One region of the Yersinia fenwicki genome, then DNA from elsewhere that is predicted to be linked to it. Evidence: predicted binding sites of a transcription regulator. Region 1 holds the regulator's gene; each other region holds the start of a gene.

Region 1 (4,045 bases):
TAATGATCAATTTAAAATTACTCACCTGACGGGTGATCTACATAAAATTGAACCTACTCCCAAATTTACTGGTTTCCCTGCCAATCAGTCGGTTGAAATTCCGATCACCGGCGAATACTGGCAGTTATTTGCCACTGACTTTATGCCGCGCTGGTATGCCACTTCGGGTGATGCAAAACCAAAAGTTCTGAAAAGTACTGATACTGAAGATATTAATGAATATCTGACTCAGTTTACGGGCGATCAGTGGAAACGCACTAAAGACGACAATAACGTATTAATGACGCCGGAATCTCGCTTCGTTAAAAATGAGGCGGTGAAAACATTAGCGGCGACTAACCTGCGTGGGCAAATTATCCCGACACCAATGGAAGTGAAGGTTCACCAACAAGATGCCGACTTGAGTCAAGGTGTGGCGCTTGATCTGAGTACTTTATCAAAGCCCGCTGCTGACGCGGTGATGCAGCGTTTTGAATTACTTGGCTTGAAGTTGGGTTCAACGGGGTTCCCGATTAAAACCTTAATTCAGCCGTCTGCTTTTAAAGGTGACTTAGCCGTTTCAGGGGCATATGAGCTGAAAATCGGTGAAAAGGGCGCACAAGTCATTGGTTTTGACCCTACAGGTGTATTTTACGGCCTGCAATCTATCCTTTCTTTAGTCCCGACTGATGGTAGCAAGAAGATTGCGACATTGGATGCCAAAGATGCGCCACGCTTTGAATACCGTGGTGTTTTCCTGGATGTCGGGCGTAACTTCAAAACTAAAGATGCAGTATTGCGTTTGCTCGATCAGATGGCCGCTTACAAACTGAATAAATTCCACTTCCATCTGAGCGATGATGAAGGCTGGCGTATTGAGATACCAGGCCTACCAGAACTGACCGATGTGGGCAGCAAGCGTTGCCACGATTTAACGGAAAACACCTGCTTACTGCCGCAATTGGGCTCTGGCCCAGATAGCAATAATTTGGGCTCCGGTCACTTTACCCGTGATGATTACATCGACATTTTGAAATACGCTAAAGCCCGCCAAATTGAGGTCATCCCTGAGATTGATATGCCCGCCCATGCGCGAGCAGCAGTCGTCTCAATGGAAGCTCGTTACAACAATTTGATGAAGCAGGGTAAGGAAAAAGAGGCCAACGAATTCCGCCTGGTTGACCCGACAGATGATTCCAACACGACTTCTGTTCAGTTCTATGAACGCAAAAGTTATCTCAACCCGTGTCTGGATTCGTCTAAACGCTTTGTCGACAAAGTGATTGGCGAAATGGCTGAGATGCACAAAGAAGCGGGTATGCCTCTCAACACTTGGCATTTTGGCGGTGATGAGGCGAAAAATATCCGACTGGGCGCGGGCTTCCAGGACAAAAATGGCACGATTGAGCCAGGAAAAGGCATTATTGATAAGAGTATTGAAGATAAGCCGTGGGCCAAATCACAAGTTTGTCAGGATATGGTCAAGCAAGGAAAAATTCAGGATGTTGAGCACCTTTCCAGCCACTTTGCTATTGAAGTCAGCAAGTTGGTGAATGCTCATGGCATTGAAAAAATGCAAGCCTGGCAAGACGGTCTTAAAGATGCCAAATCGTCGAAAGACTTTGCCACTAAACGGGTGGGCGTTAATTTCTGGGATACCCTCTATTGGGGCGGGGCCGATTCAATCAATGATTGGGCCAATAAAGGGTATGAAGTGGTCGCATCGAATCCGGATTATGTCTACTTCGACATGCCATATGAAGTTAACCCCAATGAGCGCGGTTATTACTGGGCAACTCGCTTTAGCGACGAAGCTAAAGTCTTTAGTTTCGCGCCGGATAACATGCCACAAAATGCGGAAACATCGGTCGACCGTGACGGTAATCATTTCAGTGCTAAAAGTGATAAACCTTGGCCTGGTGTGCACGGTATTTCCGGTCAATCGTGGAACGAAACAGTACGAACTGATGAACAAATGGAATACATGATTTTCCCTCGTGTATTACCACTGGCTGAACGTGCCTGGCATCGTGCGTCTTGGGAGCAGGATTATAAAGCTGGCCGTGAGTACAAAGGTGGCGAAACGCACATGGTTGACACCAAGGCGTTGAGTACCGATTGGCAGCGTTTTGCCAACATCATGGGCCAACGTGAATTAGCAAAACTGGATAAAGCGGGTGTGGCTTACCGCTTACCGATTCCGGGAGCACGCATTGTCGCAGGGGCGTTGGAAGCTAACATCTCCTTGCCGGGGCTGATAATTGAGTATTCCACCGATGGCGGTAAGCAATGGCAGAAATATGATGCCAAAGCACAACCTAAAGTCAGTGGCGACGTATTGATTCGTTCCATTAGCCCGGATGGTAAACGCAGTAGTCGTGCGGAGCCGGTTAAGGTTTGACTATTGCTGTCAAAGTGCTGTGTCTGATGTTAACCCCTGTTTGCTGAGGTTTAGGTAAACACTATTAAGTGAAGTTGAGTTGATGGTTTTTCCCCCGGTAAGTCCGGGGTTTTTTTTGCTTTAAATTTATGTAGGTAGCAATAGGGTATAAATAAGAATGACCACCTGACTCCCGACCGAGTTGTACTCGGATGACTGAGCGGGAAAGGCGGCCATCTTGCAGATTATTTAATTCAATAACGCTTAAAATATTTATAAATCAACGCGATAAAACTACATTATCTTTTATCGTGCGCAGATTCATTCTCACGGCAATCGCCGCTTTCACAGTGGCCGTACAGATACAGACTGTGATTGGTTAGCTTGATACCATGCTGTTTAGCAATTTCACGTTGAAGCGATTCAATGGATTCATTACTAAATTCGATCACTTTGCCGCAATCCAGGCAAATCAGGTGATCGTGATGATGTTGCTGCGTCAGCTCAAAGACTGATTTACCACCTTCGAAATTATGGCGGGTAACAATACCGGCATCATCAAACTGATTCAGTACACGGTAAACCGTTGCCAAACCAATTTCTTCACCGATGTCGATCAGCTTTTTATAAAGATCTTCCGCGCTGACGTGATGGCACACCGGATCTTGCAACACTTCCAGAATTTTAAGCCGTGGCAGTGTTACTTTAAGGCCTGCGTTTTTTAAGGCTTTGTTGTTGTCAGTCATGCGGATTCAGTCCTGTTACTATCGATTCAAATTAAGGCTGTTCAGCCTATGACATCCGTGGCGCAATATTCTCAATTGCGTCTCATTATAGAACTGCTAGCCCCAAATGAAAACCGTGGTTGTTAACAAAGATATAATTGCACACTTTGCCCGATTAATCATGCAATGTATTGATGAATGGGATTGTCGCATAATTTAAGTATATGACTGCAAAATATAAGGTTACAAATTTGTAGCAGTTTATTTTCATTTTGCACGGATGAAAGTGCGGATTTGTGGGTGGCTTAACAGAGTATAACCAGAGGGATAGAAGCAGCGGAAACGCGCGGCAATATTAAATTTCATCCTCGCGTTTCCGACATGACAAATTAACCGGTAATATCGGCCAGATTCAGTTCTTCGCTGATCTGTTTAACCCAAGCTTCAACGCGCTCATTTGTCAATTCTGGCTGACGATCTTCATCAATAGCTAAACCAATAAAGTGATCGTCATCCGCCAAGCCTTTGGATGCTTCAAAGTGGTAGCCAGATGTTGGCCAGTGACCGACGATAGCAGCACCGCGTGGTTCGATGATATCGCGCACTGTTCCCATCGCATCACAGAAATATTCTGCATAGTCTTCCTGATCGCCACAGCCAAATATAGCAACCAATTTGCCGTTGAAATCAATTTCTTCTAGTGTCGGGAAGAAATCATCCCAATCACATTGAGCTTCACCGTAATACCAGGTTGGGATACCGATGAGCAGAATATCAAAGCCTTCTAAATCTTCTTTAGTGCTTTTGGCAATGTCGTGAACCTCAGCAACATCTTTACCGAGTTGCTTTTGGATCATCTTGGCAATGTTTTCGGTATTGCCAGTATCGCTGCCAAAGAAAATGCCTACAGTTGCCATATAACTTAATACCTTTTAAATTCAAATTGTTATGCAAACTACTG
Region 2 (4,045 bases), 570 kb from region 1:
TTACTTCGATCCAAAAGTTATTCCATCGATTGCGTACACTGAACCAGAAGTCGCATGGGTTGGTTTGACCGAGAAAGAAGCTAAAGAAAAAGGCATCAGCTACGAAACCTCGACCTTCCCGTGGGCGGCATCAGGTCGTGCTATCGCATCTGATTGTGCAGACGGTATGACCAAACTGATTTTCGACAAAGAAACACACCGTATCATCGGTGGTGCAATTGTCGGGACTAACGGTGGTGAACTGTTAGGTGAAATCGGTCTGGCAATTGAGATGGGTTGTGATGCTGAAGATATCGCATTGACTATCCATGCTCACCCAACGCTGCATGAATCTGTCGGTCTGGCAGCAGAAATCTACGAAGGTAGCATTACTGACTTGCCTAACCCGAAAGCGAAAAAGAAATAAGTTTTGCTGACGCAGTAAGATAATGGACGGCTCCTGAATAGGGGCCGTTTTTTTTGTTTAAGGGATCGTATCAATCAGATGTTATTGATCGCTTAATTTTTAGCGATCAAAGATAGCCCCAGTGCGTAATTGGCTGGGCAAAATATTGAAAGTGCGGCGCAACGCTGTAGCAAAATTTGCCGGGCTGGTATAACCCGCAATAGTTGCCGCTTGATCGATAGTGATCCCTTCTTTCTGGATCGCCAGCATGGCGCGTTTTAAACGGCAATGGCGCAAATATTCAAATACCGTAATGTTGTAGTTTTCACGAAAACGCCGTTGCAAAGTGCTTTGACTCATATTGACCAAACGCGCCAACTCACTCATCGATAGATGATCTGCCTCACCACTTTCCAGCCAATCACGTACTTGCTGGATTCGATTTATGCCGCGTAAAGATATTTTATTTTGCTGTAACGCCTGCTGCTCTAGCGAACTGAATGCTTCGATAATTAAGCCAATACATTGTGTTTCACAATGCAAACGTTCCAATGGGGTTGAGAAGGGCGGAGCACTTGCTATTTTCTGAGCGATGGCTTGCGCGTGAACTGATGGCCGCCATAAATGGATCGCCAGATGTTGCTGAGTAAAGTTGTATAGCGTATCCCACGAGCCGGCTTGCGGTAATAGGTCGCCATATAGCCATTCACGGTCAAAGGTGAGGGTCAGAGTGCGCTCATGGCTATTGTTCTTACCGTGGCGAGTAAAAAAGGTGTTTTCAGTCAAGGAAACCAGTGAAGCATCGCCCTTTTCCTGCAAATGCAACTCCTTACCGCCAAATGAGATATGTGCGCTGCCACTGACCACAATTGCTAGCTTCAGCGCCGGATTGAGCTGATTCTGCGTTTTGATGTCGTAGAGGTTAGTCACATTCGCGGTATGTAGGATCAGATGCGGATTCAGACGCAATACCTGAAAATCGCCATACAAAACCGGATCAGTGGACAATGACTTTGCGCCACTCAGTTGATAGTCGCTGGCCACCAGGTTTGACTGTTGCACAATTTGATCACGATAAATCGGTTTTGATGACGGGGAAATATTGCGCAACTTGTTTTTCTTCGCCGCCGGCATGATGGCCTCTCTAAAGATATTCATGTTTTGACAACATTGACTTTATAACAAAGGGTTTTGCTGTTTGCACAAACCATTTTTCTGATTGCAAATGTAACAATTAGTCAGATGAATTGATAATGAAAATAATTATCAATCTTGTTCGTTTTTGTTGCCCTATGAATAGATTGGCAGAGACTTTCCTCTGCTGACATTTGCTGTGGGCGTTTGCATCGGGGAAAGTGTAATGAAAGTAAAATGGCAGCGGCGCTCTCTGACGACCTTAGCGAGCTTGATTGGTATCTGTATTTCGACTCCGCTTTGGGCGCAGACACAAGATACCACTCAGGCAGGGTCTGATACAGCCGCAACACAACAAAAAGAAACAGCAGCGACAGACAACAAAGCAAGCACTGGCGATACCTTGGTGGTTACGGCCCAGCAGCAAGTCCGTCAAGCACTTGGCGCATCCACTATCACGGCGGAAGATATCCGCAAACGTCCTCCAGCTAATGATTTGTCTGAAATTATCCGTACCATGCCCGGCGTTAACTTGTCCGGTAACTCAGCTAGCGGTCAGCGCGGGAATAACCGTCAGATTGATATTCGCGGCATGGGACCTGAAAACACGTTGATTATGATTGATGGTATTCCGGTGTCGAGCCGTAATGCCGTACGTTATGGCTGGCGTGGTGAGCGTGATACCCGTGGTGATACCAACTGGGTACCGGCGAATATGGTTGAGAAAATCGAAGTGTTACGTGGGCCTGCTGCCGCGCGCTACGGTAATGGTGCCGCAGGTGGCGTGGTGAATATCATTACCAAACAGCCGGACAAAGAACTGCATGGCAGTTGGAATGCTTACATGAATCTGCCGCAGCACAGCGAAGAAGGAGCGACTCGTCGTACTGACTTCAGCCTGTTGGGGCCACTCAGTGATACCGTCAGTTTCCGTTTATACGGTGGATACAATAAAACTGATGCTGATGATTGGGATATTAACCAAGGCCATGAATCTGCCCGAACCGGTAATCAGGCTGGCACATTGCCTGCCGGTCGCGAAGGGGTTCGTAACAAAGATATCAATGGGTTACTGCGCTGGGAGTTTGCGCAGGGCCAATCCCTGGAGTTCGAGGCGGGCTATAGCCGTCAGGGGAACATTTATGCCGGTGATACACAAAACACCAACAGCAATGCCATTGTGCGCAGCCTATATGGTGCAGAAACCAATGTGATGTATCGCGATAATTACTCGTTAACGCACCGTGGTTTTTGGGATAACGGCGTCAGTACCACCTCCTATATACAGTATGAAAATACCCGCAACTCACGTATTAATGAGGGGCTGGCAGGGGGTACCGAAGGTATCTTCTCAAATAATTATTTCAGTACGATCAAGCTGGACAACTATCTGGCCCACTCCGAGGTTAACCTGCCATTTGAATTAGGGGTTAATCAAGTGCTGACTGTCGGTGCTGAATGGAATGACCAGAAAATGAATGACCCGACCTCCAATACCCAGGCGACGACTGAGGGGGGGAGTGTGAGTGGTCTAATGGGAAAAGGCCGAAACACGCGCAGCTCAGCACAGATAGCCTCGGTGTTTGTTGAAGATAATATCGAGCTGACGGACACCACAATACTGACCCCAGCACTGCGATTTGACCATCACAGCACCGCAGGGAGCAACTGGAGTCCGGGATTAAACCTGTCACAGGAACTGGGCGATTACTTCACCATGAAAATGGGGATTGCCCGCGCCTATAAAGCGCCAAATCTCTATCAAACCAACCCCAATTACCTACTGTATAGCCGTGGTCAGGGTTGCTATGGCGGCGGCGGTAGCTGTTACTTGATGGGTAATGATAATTTATCAGCAGAAACCAGCGTCAACAAAGAGATCGGTTTCGAATTCCATAATGATGGCATTATTGCGGGTATCACTTATTTCCGTAACGATTACCGTAATAAGATTGAGCCAGGTTTAGTCTCCCTGGGGACGGCTAATGGCGGCACCGGAACTTATGCTAATTCCGATATTTTCAAATGGGAAAATGTGCCGAAAGCCTTGGTTGAAGGGCTGGAAGGTAACCTGACGGTGCCATTCACCGACACGGTGCAATGGAGTAGCAACCTGACCTACATGCTGGAGTCGAAGAACAAAACTACCGGCGATTACTTATCGATTACGCCAGAGTTTACCCTGAACAGCTCAGTGAATTGGCAGGCTACGGATGATTTATCCTTACTGTCTACCGTGACATGGTATGGGCGTCAGAAACCGAAGAAATATGACTATCAGGGGCTGCCAGTCACCGGTACAGCGCGCAACGAAGTGAGCCCATATGCCATCTTTGGTCTGAGCGCGAGCTACACAGTGACAAAAAATGTCAGTGTGACCACCGGTATTGAAAACCTGTTCGATAAACGCCAGTTCCGTGAAGGGAATGCCCAGAACGTCGCGAATATCGCCGGTGCCGGTGCCGCAACCTATAATGAGCCAGGCCGGACATATTTTGTTAGCTTGAATACCCAATTCTAAATGTC
Region 3 (4,045 bases), 1.1 Mb from region 1:
AGCAATACGAGGTGCTATAGCAGGCGGCGACATATTTTTTGTCTGCGATATTATTCACATTCAATTGAACAAACGCGCCTTTCAACGATGCAGCCCATGTCCCTAAATCAGCGCGAACAGAGGCATCACCCAAGGTATAAGAAGGTACACGCAAAGTATTGGCATCATCCGCCCACTGCTTGCCAATGTAACGGATACCCGCCCCCACATTAATACCGTAACCCGCTTCATACTGCGCCCACAGCGATGCCATATTGGACGGTGCTAATACCGGTGTATTACCATCATTACCATCAATTGCATCTTTGAATTTCACGCGATTATAGGTATAACCGGCAATCACACTCAGCCGGTCACTAATCTGACTTCTGGCTTCCAATTCCAGCCCTTGTGAATTGACCTTACCTGCTGGCACATAATAAGTCGCTGGTACTGCACGGTTTGCCACATCATTTTGGGTCAGGTCATATAAGGCGGCGGAATAAAGCGAAGTGCTGCCCGGCGGCTGATATTTGATCCCCACTTCATACTGCTCGCTGGTCATTGGTTTCAGCAGTTTTTGCTGTGCATCCGGGAACAAACTTGGCGTAATAGCCTGGCTGTAACTGACGTATGGCGAAATACCGCTATCGAAACTGTACAACAGTGACGCACGCCCACTCGCGTGATTATCTGTACGTTTATCGGTGCTGTTGGTAGTGTTATTAATATTTTCTGTTTTCATCCGATCATAACGGCCGGACAGATTTAGGTGCCAATTGTCCAGCGTCATTTCATCTTGCAGATAAATGCCACTCTGTTCATAGCGGCGGTTTAAATAAGATGTATTAATGCCGGGAGTGGTCAGCAGATAATCGCTATACAGCGTCGAACCACCCGAAACACCGGTATAGGGATTTAACGTCGTGGCGTAAGCACTATCACTGCGCAGATTGTTGCGTAACTTCTGGAAATCAAAGCCCAGTAATACTTTATGTTTAACCACGGCAGTAGCGAAATCTGCTTCCAGCTGGTTATCCACCGCAAAGGCATTAAGCGAGGAGTCTTCACCAGAATAATAGCGATTCATCAGAGTACGGTCGCTATTCCAGCCCCCTTGGTAAACTTGCTCTAACTGAGAGTTGGAATGGGTATAGCTGGCATTTTGGCGGAAAGACCAAACATCATCAAACTTATGTGAAAATTCATAGCTATAGATTTGCTGCCAGCGCTTAAAGACATTGTGGTTACTTTCGCCATCAAAGAAGCCCCGACTCAACTTTTGCCCATAAATACTGCCATCAGCCGGTACCGCACTGTGGTAACCGCCGGAAGGGTCTTTTTGCAAATTAGCGCGCAGTAACAGCGATGTATTTTCATCTGGTTGCCACAATAATGACGGCGCAATCGCATAACGCTCTTCGCGCTGATGGTCATACATGGTATCGCTGTTACGGGTTATCCCGGTCAGGCGGAAAGCCCAATTCTCAGATATCGCGTCGGTATAATCAAATGCCGCAACTTGCGTATTGTTATTACCGGCTGTCAGGCGGAAATGACCTTCAGAAGTAAACTGTGGGCGCTTGGAAGTCATCATCACCACGCCACCTGGAATGCTCTGACCATATAACGCCGAAGATGGGCCTTTAATCACATCAATACGCTCAAGGAACCACGGGTCTACTTGCAGCACATTATAACTGCCACCATCACTGAGTAAGCGCAGCCCATCAAGGAAGGTATTGTTCACATCACCGCCGTGGAAACCGCGCAAGGCGATAGTGTCATAACGGGTTGCACCACCGGAAAAACCAGTGAAGACACCCGGCGTGTAATTCAACGCCTGATTAATTGTCGCAACGTTTTGATCATCCATCTGCTGGCGAGTAACCACGGATACGGCTTGTGCCGTCAGGATTAACGGCTGATCAGTTTTGGTGGATCCTTTAGTGGTGATTGCGGTGTAACCCAAGGTGGGTAAATCGGCTGCGTGGCCTGCTTTAGCAGTCACTTCTATCGTATCTTCAGCAATGGAAGCTAAGGGTATAAACATAGCCAGTGAACATAAAATAGCGGAGCGCTTTATTATAAAAGCCGAGAACATAGTTATCTTCCCCAGATAATAAACATATGAAATAGATGGTTATCAATTAGCATCCATTGCTATTTTCGCCCGGCAAATACTCTTGCCTACTCGCCACATATCGTGGGTCCTTAAGTGCAGGGCACAATCTATTAAATGAGAGTGTTAATTACAATGATAATTATTATCTTTAATATTTAATTTAGGGAAGTAATTATCGGAGTAAGATTATTCAGTAACTCGCAAGGTGTGCCACAATAAGTATCAGGCAAGCATACCTACACTAATTAATGGGTTAATTGTGGTATTCACATTCGGGCTGACAGGTTTTATGAAAAAGAACGAGCACGTGGTTTCACGTCGACATTACCCTCTACTCTGTCTGTTATTTACACTGATTTGTGCATCACTCACAGTGATGTCAACTACAGGTACGGCTTCGGCGGCGTCAACATCAGAGACAACCACTGAAAGCGATGAAGAACCGGCGAAACCAGCAGTATCGATACAATTAATTAGTCTGCAAAAACAGCTAGATAAGCTAAAACAAAATGTCTCTGTTAGCACGTCAGATAATCAACTAAACGCGCTGAATGAAGCAGCAATAGCGCTAGTGAAGGATGTTGATATTCTGCTGGGAGAATTGAAACCCAAACGGGAACAGCTACAAACACAACTGGATGTTTTAGGCCCGCCGCCCGCCGCTGGCACACTAACAGAAACCCCAATAGTGGCCCAACAACGCCGAGTGCTAAACACCCGTAAAATACAATTAGAAGGCCAGCATGAGCAGGCCCTGTCTATCAAGGCGAATGCGGAAAACCTGGAAACACAGATTATCGCCTTACGGCGAACGGCACTGAAATCACAAATTGCCTTAAATTCCGGCAGTATTTTGGGGGCTAAATTTTGGGCTCCGATTGTCAATCCCAATGCCGATGATGACAAGCGACTGAAAGATTTTGTACAAGAACTCACTGATGCCTGGAATGCTGCCTGGCAGCCCGAATGGCGGACCGGCACGGCAATATACCTGTTGCTGGCACTGTTGATCGGTGCATTGGGCTTTAAACTCCTCGACAAACTGACGGCCTGGTTTTGTACTAAGTGCCTACCTCAAGGCCCATTGCGCCGCAGCTTTATGGCCTCAGCGACCACCTTGTACACCGTACTGATCACGGTCACCATTGCACAATGTATCATCAAGGCATTGACTCGCACGCCGGATGTCTCGCAGGTGGTGATGGACTTTGCCCTGGCTTTTGTTCAGTTGATGTTTTTCTCTGCGTTAGTGGCAGGCCTCGGGCGAGCATTCTTATCCAACCAGCGCCCCTCATGGCGTTTACCCGCTATTGCCGATGAAGTTGCCGCCTCTCTCAAGTTGTTCCCTCCTCTATTAGCCAGTTGCATCATGATTTTTGGTGCCATTGATCAGATGAACAATATGATCAATATCAGCGTATCGGGGACAATTTTTGGCAATGGGATATCGGCTCTGTTAGTGGCACTGACCGCCGCCATTATTCCACTACGTGCTAACCGAATACGCCGTAATTTGGTGGTTAATGGCGAAAAACCAGAAGCTTATTCCACATTAGCCGGATTGATTCATCTGGCTATTGGGATTACGGCAATAGCGATATTACTTTCTTTGTTAGTGGGATATATCGCACTAGCAAAATTCTTAAGTTACAAATTGGTGTGGGTTTGCCTGGTACTCTCCTGCTTATATTTACTGACCCATCTCTGTGTTGATTTGGCGGAAAGTCTATTTTCACCGACCAGCAGTGCCGGCAAAGCGATTAAACAGACGCTAAATATTGACGATCGCCATCTGGCTCAAGTTGCAACACTATTATCCGCTACCAGCAAAGTCACGCTGATATTACTGGCTATTATCGCGCTATTTAATGGTACCTTTGGCTCGACAACACCAGTTTCGCTGTTACAAAAGACCGTGGAACTGTTAGGTGGGGAAGGGCT
Region 4 (4,045 bases), 2.2 Mb from region 1:
CCTGAGTCTTATCCGATAGATTAAAAGCAGACACCGCTTCTGTTAGTTGACGGGCTTGTTCTTCTAATGAAGCAGCTGCGGCAGCAGATTCTTGTACTAAGGATGCATTTTGCTGCGTGACTCCATCCATTTCAGCGACGGCCTGACCAATTTGGCTAATACCACGACTTTGCTCATCTGAAGCTGAAGCAATTTCGCCCATAATATCGGTCACATTCGTCACCGCCTGAACAATGCTGTCCATGGTTTCCCCCGCTCTTGAAACTTGCTGTGACCCCATATTAACCCTTGATACCGACTCACTAATTAGCCCTTCAATTTCCTTAGCCGCCTGTGCGCTGCGTTGTGCTAAATTGCGGACTTCACTGGCAACCACTGCAAAACCCCGCCCTTGTTCACCGGCACGTGCTGCTTCAACCGCCGCGTTTAATGCCAGAATATTGGTTTGGAATGCGATACTGTTTATCACGCCGATAATATCGGCGATGCGGCGTGAGCTTTCAGTAATGCTGCTCATGGTCGCAACAACATCATTAACAATGCGGCCTCCATTTTTGGCTGTTGTAGAAGCATTCTCGGCTAACTTGCTGGCCTGATGGGCATTCTCGGCATTCTGTTTCACCGTCGCATTTAACTGTTCCATGCTGGCAGCGGTTTCTTCCAATGCCGCAGCTTGTTGCTCGGTACGCGAAGAAAGATCGGCATTTCCAGCGGCTATTTCGCCAGCACCAGTGTAAATCGCATCGGTACTACTTCGAATAGTCGATACTGTATTTACCAGGCTATTTTGCATTTCTTGCAAGTATGGGATTAATTGTCCAACACAGTTACGGCCAAATCCAGACATTGGCCTACCTAATTGCCCTTGTGCTAATCGTCTAAAATGCACCTTAATTGAATCCAGTGGGCGCACCAAATAGCTAACAATATAACGATCGGTTAATACCAAAATAACGATGCCAGCAATAAGTGCCGCCAGTAGCGCCCGCTCACACCATGTAACCAGAAATTCCACTCGCAAACTGGCTGCCTCTGTTGATTTATCCACTGCCGAATTGTATTTCTCGATTGTGGCGCCAAACTCTCGGCTGAATTGTGGATACTCATTGTTAAACATCCGGTTATAGTCTTCAAAGCGACTCGCAGACACCGCTTTAAACATCGGTTCAATCCCTTTATCCAACAGTGTTGACCAGCTTTGGATGGTTTTCTCTGTCAGAGCCGTATCCATTTCTTCATGAGATTGCAGCTTAAATTTCTGCAATGCTTCTTGTGTGTTTTTAAGGGCAACACCGGCTGAAGCTAATTCACGATCAGCATCGGCAATTGCCCCATTTTGACGATAAGCAGCAGCACGAGTTAAACGAGTAACCACACGGAAATATTGGTCATTACCCCGATTAATAATATTAACGCTTTTCTGTTGCTCCGAACTCAAATGGAGGGACTGCGTTAATTGGTTAAGTGAAAATAATGTCAATGTTGAAACGCCTCCCCATAGCAACAAAAATACAACAAGAATAGAGAATAACGCCATCCTGATGGTGATATGTTTTAGAAAATTCACGGGAATACCCCTGTATTTTATTTTTTTAGTTTATTTCCTTGAGATTTCAAGGTGTTTATCGCTGATAATTTAGGCAGGGAAAAAGCTGATTATCAGGATTAAACAATAAAATAGCATAAAACCAATACAAAAGATCAAGCTCACCGATCAATAGCAGCTAACCGATTGATTTCATCTATTAAAATGTAAATGACCATCGTTTATTTTGATTTTAAAAATCATTAATAAATTTCAGTATTTTTACGAAATATGTATTTATTTTGAATATAAATACAGCGCCGATATTCTTATTAAATTAAAAAATCATAAGCAAACAAATTAATTTAATTACAGGTAGGTCATTACCCATTTTTTCATTAACAGAATTAAATATCTTATTAAATAAGATTTAGCGTGATAAATAAAATACTAACAAAAATTCATATCAAACCATCAGGCGTGATATACAGCAAAATTAATCTATTTATCCGAGTAGTTTTATGTGGTGTTTTTTTGAGCAATAAAATAGGAACAGAGAAATAATCTTTTTATTCATTCAAATGTGATTAGACATATCACACCGCATATGATCGCTGGCTCCAACATTTAGGTAATCTCACTGTCACAGCTCTCTGTGACACGGACGATTAGCAATGGCTAGCCACAGAGGGTCTGCGATTATTAACCGCGCACAAATGATAATAATAATTACTACTATTCATTTTTTGCATGCTAAATTACGACTTATTTTCAAACAGTATGAGCAAACAGCGATATGTTCCATTACCCACATGCTATTCAATCCCAAGGATGGCGCTCATGGTTGGCTGGGCTGGCTTGCCTGAGTCTGATGTTCAGCTTATCCGCTTGCAAACCTGCACAAGAAAAACACACTTCACCGGCAGACGAAAAACCATCGGCATGGACTCGTACCGTAGAAACGGCGAAAGGGCCGGTGACACTGACCCAGCAGCCCATGCGGATTGTTTCCACCAGCATCACTATCACCGGAACTTTGCTGGCAATCAATGCTCCAGTCATTGCCAGTGGGGCGACCGTACCTGGTACCACAGTAGCTGATAACCAAGGTTTCTTTACTCAATGGTCAGAGGTTGCCAAAGCTAAAAAACTGGTGCCGATATACCAGACAGAGCCAAATGCGGAAGCTGTCGCGGGAATGAATCCAGATTTGATTATTATTTCTGCCACTGGCGGAGATTCAGCGTTGAAGTTGTATGAGCAGTTGTCGGTTATCGCCCCCATATTGGTGATTAATTATGATGACAAGAGTTGGCAGCAGCTGGCGATTTTGCTTGGGCAGGCGACAGGGCATGAGGCTGATGCGCAGCGAGTCATTGCAACATTCACTGATCGACTCAATGAGGTAAAGCAGAACATTACGCTGCCACCACAACCCACCTCAGCCTTTGTCTATCAAGCGGCCGACAGTACCGCCAATTTGTGGACTGAAAATTCAGCGCAGGGAAAATTGTTGCAGGAATTGGGCTTCACACTGGCTCAGGTTCCTGATGCAGTGAAAGGCAATACCAGTATGGGTCACCGCAAAGACATTATTCAACTGGGTGGAGAGAAGCTGGCCGAGGGCCTGAATGGCGAGACTATTTTACTGTTTTCCGGCGATCAACCGGCAATTGATGCATTGAAAAGTAATAAGTTTTTAGCTCATATCCCCGCAATTGAACACAATCGAGTGTATGCCGCAGGCTATGATACCTTCCGATTGGATTACTACAGTGCGAGTAAATTGTTAACACGGCTTGAGGAAATGTTTAAAGCTAAGTCTTAATCATCTTAAAGCAGGGCGATAGAGAGAATATTAATCTTACTTAGCATGGGGTTTTACCCATGCATTCTCATAATAAGTCGTGTTAACATATATTAGAAAATAATAATGATAATTAAAACGATAACCATTTATAAATAATCAGCATTTGTTAAAAAGAGTGACAATGCCAGCGACTGTTCCCCCAAACCAATTTTCATCAAAGCGGCTCAAACCTGCCCCTGCACTCGGTAAATGCACTCGACCTCACCGTGGACTTTTACTATTACTCAGCATTGTTATATTGATGCTAGTGATGGCCGCCAGCTTGATGCTCGGTGCCAAAGCCATCCCCTTTTCAGTGGTCTGGCAAAGTTTACTGGGCGAACACAGCAATGCTGATAGTATTTTAATTCTGGAGTCCCGCCTACCCCGCACCTTGATTGGTGTGCTCGCCGGTGCCGCCTTAGGGTTATCGGGTGCCGTCATTCAAGCACTGACCCGTAACCCACTAGCTGATCCGGGAATTTTGGGGGTCAATGCTGGGGCCAGTTTTGCCGTGGTGATAGGTATTACTCTTTTTGGCGTTCATGCCATTCACGGCTATATGCTTTCGGCCTTTATCGGCGCGATGATCACGACCCTAATCGTGTATTGGGTAGGAACTCAGGGCGGCGGGCGAGTCAACCCTTTGCGCCTAACACTCTCTGGGGTGG

The links. The regulator Fur, encoded in region 1, represses iron uptake genes when iron is present. The targets are predictions, from matches to a motif close to ATAATAATGAGAACNACTATCAA.
Region 2: ACF3VQ_RS17200 (TonB-dependent siderophore receptor) is a predicted target of Fur. The motif match lies at 1,633-1,655, and genes of this name have one in related genera.
Region 3: ACF3VQ_RS19370 (TonB-dependent siderophore receptor) is a predicted target of Fur. The motif match lies at 2,237-2,259, and genes of this name have one in related genera.
Region 4: fepB (Fe2+-enterobactin ABC transporter substrate-binding protein) is a predicted target of Fur. The motif match lies at 2,245-2,267, and genes of this name have one in related genera.

The regions. Positions count from the first base shown of each region.
Region 1 covers NZ_CP170755.1:3,200,226-3,204,270, reverse strand. Annotated here, with positions in the region: gene ACF3VQ_RS14650 (beta-N-acetylhexosaminidase) at 1-2,380, shown strand, start outside; gene fur (ferric iron uptake transcriptional regulator) at 2,659-3,105, opposite strand; gene fldA (flavodoxin FldA) at 3,474-4,001, opposite strand.
Region 2 covers NZ_CP170755.1:3,769,114-3,773,158, reverse strand. Annotated here, with positions in the region: gene lpdA (dihydrolipoyl dehydrogenase) at 1-406, shown strand, start outside; gene ACF3VQ_RS17205 (helix-turn-helix transcriptional regulator) at 506-1,519, opposite strand; gene ACF3VQ_RS17200 (TonB-dependent siderophore receptor) at 1,746-4,040, shown strand.
Region 3 covers NZ_CP170755.1:4,269,615-4,273,659, forward strand. Annotated here, with positions in the region: gene ACF3VQ_RS19370 (TonB-dependent siderophore receptor) at 1-2,083, opposite strand, end outside; gene ACF3VQ_RS19375 (DUF3772 domain-containing protein) at 2,364-4,045, shown strand, end outside.
Region 4 covers NZ_CP170755.1:647,843-651,887, reverse strand. Annotated here, with positions in the region: gene ACF3VQ_RS02950 (methyl-accepting chemotaxis protein) at 1-1,567, opposite strand, end outside; gene fepB (Fe2+-enterobactin ABC transporter substrate-binding protein) at 2,322-3,353, shown strand; gene fepD (Fe(3+)-siderophore ABC transporter permease) at 3,517-4,045, shown strand, end outside.